Regions from separate parts of the Nocardia glycosmidis genome, predicted to be linked through region 3. Evidence: riboswitches for the same ligand, from Rfam matches in the RefSeq annotation. Region 3 holds a riboswitch; each other region holds the start of a gene.
What was found. Region 3 has a riboswitch for cobalamin ahead of glyA (serine hydroxymethyltransferase). Riboswitches for the same ligand answer to the same signal wherever they lie in the genome.

Region 1: another riboswitch for cobalamin. It lies ahead of cobN (cobaltochelatase subunit CobN); the one in region 3 lies ahead of glyA (serine hydroxymethyltransferase).
Region 2: another riboswitch for cobalamin. It lies ahead of ACT86A_RS19700 (CbtB domain-containing protein); the one in region 3 lies ahead of glyA (serine hydroxymethyltransferase).

What each region holds. Positions count from the first base shown of each region.
Region 1 covers NZ_JBQWRH010000007.1:54,938-57,133, reverse strand. The annotation lists gene ACT86A_RS10915 (ferredoxin-like domain-containing protein) at 1-882, opposite strand, end outside; cobalamin riboswitch at 915-1,043, shown strand; gene cobN (cobaltochelatase subunit CobN) at 1,078-2,196, shown strand, end outside.
Region 2 covers NZ_JBQWRH010000015.1:123,331-125,526, reverse strand. The annotation lists gene ACT86A_RS19710 (hypothetical protein) at 1-171, opposite strand, end outside; gene ACT86A_RS19705 (CbtA family protein) at 207-998, opposite strand; gene ACT86A_RS19700 (CbtB domain-containing protein) at 989-1,183, opposite strand; cobalamin riboswitch at 1,214-1,368, opposite strand; gene mhuD (mycobilin-forming heme oxygenase MhuD) at 1,572-1,886, opposite strand; gene ACT86A_RS19690 (alpha/beta fold hydrolase) at 1,945-2,196, shown strand, end outside.
Region 3 covers NZ_JBQWRH010000001.1:450,235-452,430, reverse strand. The annotation lists partial or broken gene glyA (serine hydroxymethyltransferase) at 1-1,244, opposite strand, end outside; cobalamin riboswitch at 1,399-1,543, opposite strand; gene ACT86A_RS02005 (LysR family transcriptional regulator) at 1,922-2,196, opposite strand, start outside.

The DNA.
Region 1 (2,196 bases), on a different contig from region 3:
TCGCACAACCTGTTCGGCGGCCCACTCCGCCAGGTCCGGCACCACCAGGCCGCGCCACGGCGTGACGAAGATCGGTCGCTCGACGGCGGCCAGGAACTCGGCGGTGCGGGCGGGCAGGCGTCCGAGGCGCACACCGGCGCCGAGGCTGACCAACCCGTCGTCCTGCTCCAGCCAGCCGATCGGAAGGCTGTGCGCCACAGGCATTTCGAGTCGATCGGCGACGGGTGCGAGCCCGAGGATATCGACTACGCGATCGGCGCCGTGTTCGATGTCGTGCAACCGCCAGCGGCCCGGGTCGTCGCCGCGTAGCGCCAGAAAGGCGTGGGCTGCGGCGAGCATGACATCGACCGCGTCGGCGGCGGGGAGCCGGACGCCGGTGTCGCGGCTCGTCAGCAGCAACGCGAACTCGTCCGCGCCGACGGCGTGCACACCGATATCGGCGCCGAGTCCGCTGACGTCGCCGCGACCGTCATCGAGGGTGAACAGCACCCGGCCGGGCAAGTCGGCGAGCCGAGGCGCGGCGAGCAGCCCGGCGTCCAGCGCGGACACCAGTGCCCGCACGTCCGATCGGCCGCCGATTCGTCCGGACAGCGGCGAGGCGATGATATTGCGCACCCGCTCATGAGTGTGGCTGGGCAAGAGGCCCGCCGCGGCCAGTCGTTGGGTCAACCGCTGCGCGTCGCGGACCTGCCGCAGTTGGACATTGCCGCGAGAAGTGAATTCGATGTGCCCGTCCGCAAGGTCGCGGGCCGCCTCCGCCAGCTCCTGCACCTGGGCGGGGTCGAGTCGCCCACCGGGCACCCGGATCCGCGCCAGCGGCCCGTCGGCAGCCTCGTGCAGCCGCAGCACACCCGGACAGGAATCAGGAACACCTCGTGTCATAGCGAGTCCAGCCTACGGACCGCAGGCACGGCACCCTCGAGCCGGACCTGGGTGGCGGGTAGCATCGGCGTGCTCGGCGGACGACGAGGAAACCGGTGGAAATCCGGTGCGGTCGCGCCACTGTAGAAAAGCCAGACCCTCGCCGACGAGCAGCGAACCCCCCGATGGGCGCGTCACCCGAGGAAGGCTGCCACCGTGATTGTGCTGTTGTCCACGTCCGACACCGATCTGCTGAGTGCCCGCGCCAGCGGCGCCGACTACCGGTGGGGCAATCCGGCCCGCCTGCTGGTCGATGATCTACCCCAGCTACTGGACGGCGCCGATCTGGTGATCGTGCGCATTCTCGGCGGTAAGCGGGCGTGGGAGGACGGGCTGGCGGCGCTGCGTGCCAGCGGCGTCCCCCTGGTCGCACTCGGTGGCGAGCTCGCTCCGGATGCCGAGCTGATGGAATGCTCCACCGTGCCCGGCGGCGTCGCGGCCGACGCGCACAACTACCTCGCCGCCGGCGGCCCGGAAAACCTGCGCCAGCTGCACAACTTCCTGTCCGACACCGTGCTGCTCACCGGGCACGGCTTCGAGCCGCCGGTCCAGCTGCCGGCCTGGGGTGAATGGGACCGGGTCGCCGCGCCGCCGGGCGACGGCCCGACCGTCGCGGTGATCTACTACCGCGCACAGCATCTCGCGGGCAACACCGCCTACATCGAGGCCCTGTGCACCGCGATCGAACAGGCGGGCGCACGGGCGCTGCCGGTGTTCTGCGCGTCGCTGCGCAGCGCCGAACCCGAGCTCCTGGCGACCCTGCGCCGGTCCGACGCACTGGTGGTGACTGTGCTTGCCGCGGGTGGCACCAAACCGGCCACCGCCTCCGCAGGCGGCGCGGACGAGGCGTGGGACGTCGGCGCGCTCGCCGACCTGGACGTGCCCATCGTGCAGGGCCTGTGCCTGACCACCGGCCGTGCTCAGTGGGAGGCCGATGACAACGGCCTGTCGCCGCTGGACGTCGCGACCCAGGTCGCGGTGCCGGAGTTCGACGGCCGGATCATCTCGGTCCCCTTCTCGTTCAAGGAATTCGACGCCGACGGGCTGTCCACGTATGTCCCGGACGCCGAGCGGGCAGCCCGCGTCGCAGGTATCGCGACCCGCTACGCGCGGCTGCGCCACATCCCGGCCGCGCGCAAGCGCGTCGCGATCATGCTGTCGGCCTACCCGACCAAGCACGCCCGTATCGGCAACGCTGTCGGTCTGGACACCCCGGCCAGCGCGATTCGCTTGCTCACCGAAATGCACGCCGCCGGCTACGATCTCGGTGCACCC
Region 2 (2,196 bases), on a different contig from region 3:
CAGGTCTGCCGGGTCGGCGTCGAATGCGACCGCTGCTCGCGCGATCGCCTCGACGACGCCGGCCAGCAACGCTACGACAAGCGCGACGAACGCGATGCGAACAGCGCGGGGTGGCGCGGAGGCGGACAACCGCGGTGGGGCGGGCCAGGAAGAAAGAGCAGTGCCGGTCATAGAACCGACACTGCCTCAGCGCTTCTGGACGCGAATCAGTCCGCGGTAGCGGCCCTTACCCGTACCGGGGTATCGGTACGCGTCGCGAATTCGGTGAGCGCGGCGAAGCCCAGGGCCAGGCAGGTCCACAGTGTGGCGGTTTCGGCCAGTGACGCCATCCGGAACTCCCACAGCAGGGTGGCCGGGAAATCCGCGCCCACCTCGTTCACGGCGGGCAATAGGACGTAGCCGAGCGTTGTCACCACGGCGAACGCGGCGACACCGCCGATCAGCCGCACCGTGGACAGCTGTGCGCGCAAGGCGGTGAACACGACCACCGCGGCACCGACGGCCACGATGCCGAGCAGCACCGCCGCCAGCCACAGCAAAGTGCGGTTGTCGATGGTGTCGGGGTCGCCCACCGCCGGCGGATTGGCCGGGTATTTGAAGAACGGTACCGCGACGATGGCGGCCCATCCGGCCGCGCCCAACGCCAATGCGAGCCGCGGGCCGGACAGGGTGGTGTAGCGCCGCGCTACGTGCGCGACCGAGGCATAGATGGCGCCGAGCGCCAGCCCGGCCAGTCCGAGCGCGAGGAACTGTCCGAATTTCTGGCCGGTCCGGCTCACCAGTGGTTCGTCCGCGTCTGCGTGGGAATGACCGCCCGGCGACTCAGCGTGTTCGCCATGTGGATGCTCGGCGGCGGAGCCCAATTCTTCGATGGCGATCGCGGCGTCCACCTTGGGTTCGCCGACGAAATAACCGACTGTCGCGGCCAGCAAGCCGGCGATGAGGCCGGCCAGCAGGCCGCGAAGCAGCAGTGTTCCGAATGAACCGATCAGTGGCACGGAAGCCCCAGCAGGTGGCGTCCGTCGTGCATCAGCTCATGCAGGTACATCCCGCTGCGCGAGATGACGCCCTGGTCGAACCCGACCAGGTAGAGCGTGAGTAGTGCGAGAAGAACGACACCGACCGTGACGAGTACGGTCGCGAGGGGGTCCGTTGCCCGGCTGGGCGAATGTGCGATGGCCATGCGAGTCCTCCTTGGGATACGCGTCCCGTCGGGTGGTGGCGCGACGGTGCCGGTGTCTGGCTTTTCCGGCACCGGACTCGGCGCATGGAATACAGTGGCGCGACCGCTCCGGATTCGCACCGGAATTACCGCATCACCCTCGCGTTGGTCCTTCGAACTGTGACACCTCATGCCCCCCGGCGTCAACAGCGACCGGCAGGGCGTACCACGGCGTCGGGCGAGTCGCCGGGCAGGCAGACCTGCCCGGCGAAAGACATCGAGGACCGCGGCGTCAGCGACGGGCCGACTGCGGCTGCCGCGCGCTCGCTCCGGCGCGAACTTCGCCCGGCAGCGCACGTTCAGCGGCAGCCCGCGTCACCACATGGGCTCAACGGCCGCCCGATCGGGCTCAGTTCGCGGGCTTCCCGGCGACGTCGAGCACGACTTCGAATTCCAGCAGGGAAGCACCCGTCGCGACCGGCTTCTGGCGCTCGCCCGCGTGCGCCTCGCGCGCGGGTCCATCGCGCCAGGCGGCGAAGGATTCCTCCGAATCCCACTGGGTGACAACAAAATAGCGGCTGTCCCCGGCGACCGGGCGCAGCAGCTGGAAGCCGAGGAAGCCGGGTGAGTTCTCTACCGCGTGCGCACGGTGGGCGAACCGCTTCTCCAACTCGGGGCCCGCGCCCTCGGGAACCTCGATCGCATTGATCTTCACAACAGCCATGAGTCCAAGCTAGCGGTTGCCGCCGAAAAAGTGCTCAGCGGCTCGTATTGTCGAACCGATGTTGCACGACGACGGGTTGCACGACGAAGGCGGAGCAGGCGCGCCGATTCTGCTGTTGCACGGACTGATGGGCAGCGCGCGCACCTGGCGCGATCAATTGGACTGGCTGCGCGAACACGGCCACGTCTACACCTTCGATGCCGCCGGACATGGCAGACCCGCGCCCGCCCAGCTGACAACCGAGGCATTCGTCGACGACCTGGCCGCGGGCACGGCCGCGATCAGCGAACCGATCGTAGTGATCGGGCAT
Region 3 (2,196 bases):
CAGACCCGCCCACGCAGGGTCTCCACATCGGAGGTGCCCGCCACAGCGGCGGCAATGATCTCAGCCACCTCGGTGAACTCGGTGTCACCGAAGCCACGGGTGGCCAAGGCCGCGGTGCCGATGCGCAGACCCGAAGTGACCATCGGCGGACGCGGGTCGAACGGAACGGCGTTGCGATTCACCGTGATACCGATCTCGTGCAGCAGGTCTTCGCCCTGCCTGCCGTCGAGCTCGCAGTTGCGCAAGTCGACCAGCACCAGGTGCACATCGGTGCCGCCAGTCAGCACCGACACACCCTTTTCTTCGACATCGGCGCCGGTCAGACGCTCGGCCAGAATGCGGGCACCCGACAGCGTGCGCTGCTGACGATCGCAGAACTCCTCGGTCGCGGCGATCTTGAACGCGGCGGCCTTGGCAGCGATCACGTGCATGTGCGGACCCCCCTGCTGACCGGGGAACACCGCCGAGTTGATCCTCTCGGCGAATTCCTGCTTGGCCAGGATCAGGCCGGAGCGGGGGCCGCCCAAAGTCTTGTGCACGGTCGAGGACACGACATCGGCGTAGGGCACCGGCGAGGGGTGCAGGCCCGCGGCGACCAGACCGGCGAAGTGCGCCATGTCTACCCATAGGTAGGCGCCGACCTCGTCGGCGATCTCGCGGAAGGTCGCGAAGTCCTGATGACGCGGATAGGCCGACCAGCCTGCGACGATCACCTTCGGTTGCGACGCTTTGGCGATGTCACGCACCTCGTCCATGTCGATGCGGTGGTCTTCCTTGCTGACCCCGTAGGAGTGCACCTCGTAGAGCTTGCCGGAGAAGTTCAGGCGCATGCCGTGCGTGAGGTGACCGCCGTGCGCGAGGTCGAGGCCGAGCAGTTTGTCGCCCGGTTCCATCAGCGACATCAGCACCGCGGCGTTCGCTTGCGCGCCGGAATGCGGTTGCACGTTGGCGAATTCCGCGCCGAACAGCTCTTTCGCGCGGTCGCGCGCCAGGTTCTCCACCACGTCGACGTGCTCGCACCCGCCGTAATAACGCCGTCCCGGGTAACCTTCGGCGTACTTGTTGGTGAGCACGCTGCCCTGCGCCTGCAGCACCGCGCGCGGCACGAAGTTCTCCGAGGCGATCATCTCGAGGGTGTCACGTTGACGGGCGAGCTCACCCGCCATCGCGGCGGTCAACTCGGGATCGAGCTCACCGAGAGATTGGGTATTCACCGAACGAGCGGTGGGAGTGGATTCGGCCACGATGTGTTCTCCGTCGGATGGCAGGAACGGCCGTCACCCTGGCGGCGCTCAACCACGAGTCCCGAACTCGAACAACACTATTCGGGACGGAGTCGGCGCGCGCCCGATCCATGAGGCGACGACCGCCGGACACGGTGCGCCCGGCACAGCTTCAGGTCTTCGGACTCACAGGCACCGGCCGGGGACCCCCGCTGCCAGCTACTGACCATCGCTTCCCGGACACATCCGTGCCCAGTACTGTTGACGGCGTTCGTTCCTGCTTACCGCTGCGGGACAACCCCGGATTCCACCGGGTTCCCCTCGCCACCTCGAACGCCACACGGCGCGAGATGCCGATACCGGCGACCGAGCGGGGACTCCCGACATCCAGGTCGCTGGCGAACCAGCTGCACCGACAGAGTACGACACTCCACCCACATCACGCCTGTAACTCACCTCACACTCACGGCCCCCGCCCACCCCGAACCGGCGCATCCACTGATCACGCGCCATCCACACTGAAAATCGTGAGCCAATTCAGGACCGACGCCAATTCAGGACCGACACAGCCGCGCCGGTACGCAGGCCGGACGAGGATCGGTATGCAGCAATGTGTCAACACCTCTGCGAGTTGACCGACTACCGCGAGCCCCGCCGCGAGCTCAGCCGACTGATCGAGCTGGGGATTGCGGCCGCGGTTATGCCTCAGCTTCCGCGACAACCAGCTCGCAATCCGGGATGAGACTCACGAGCTGGTTCGCGATGGTCTGGGCGACGGACACGAACGACCGCACCCTGGCATTCCCGTTCCCCCGCCGATAGCCCACACCGGCCACGCTGTACTGGGCTTCGACCAGGCGAACGGCGCGCAGCGTTTGCTCCCCGTAGCCGCTCAGCCGCCATGCGCTCGCGCTCATCGGATTCACGACCGGGTTTCGCGCCATCTCCATGCTGACGGCGGCCAAGTCCAGTG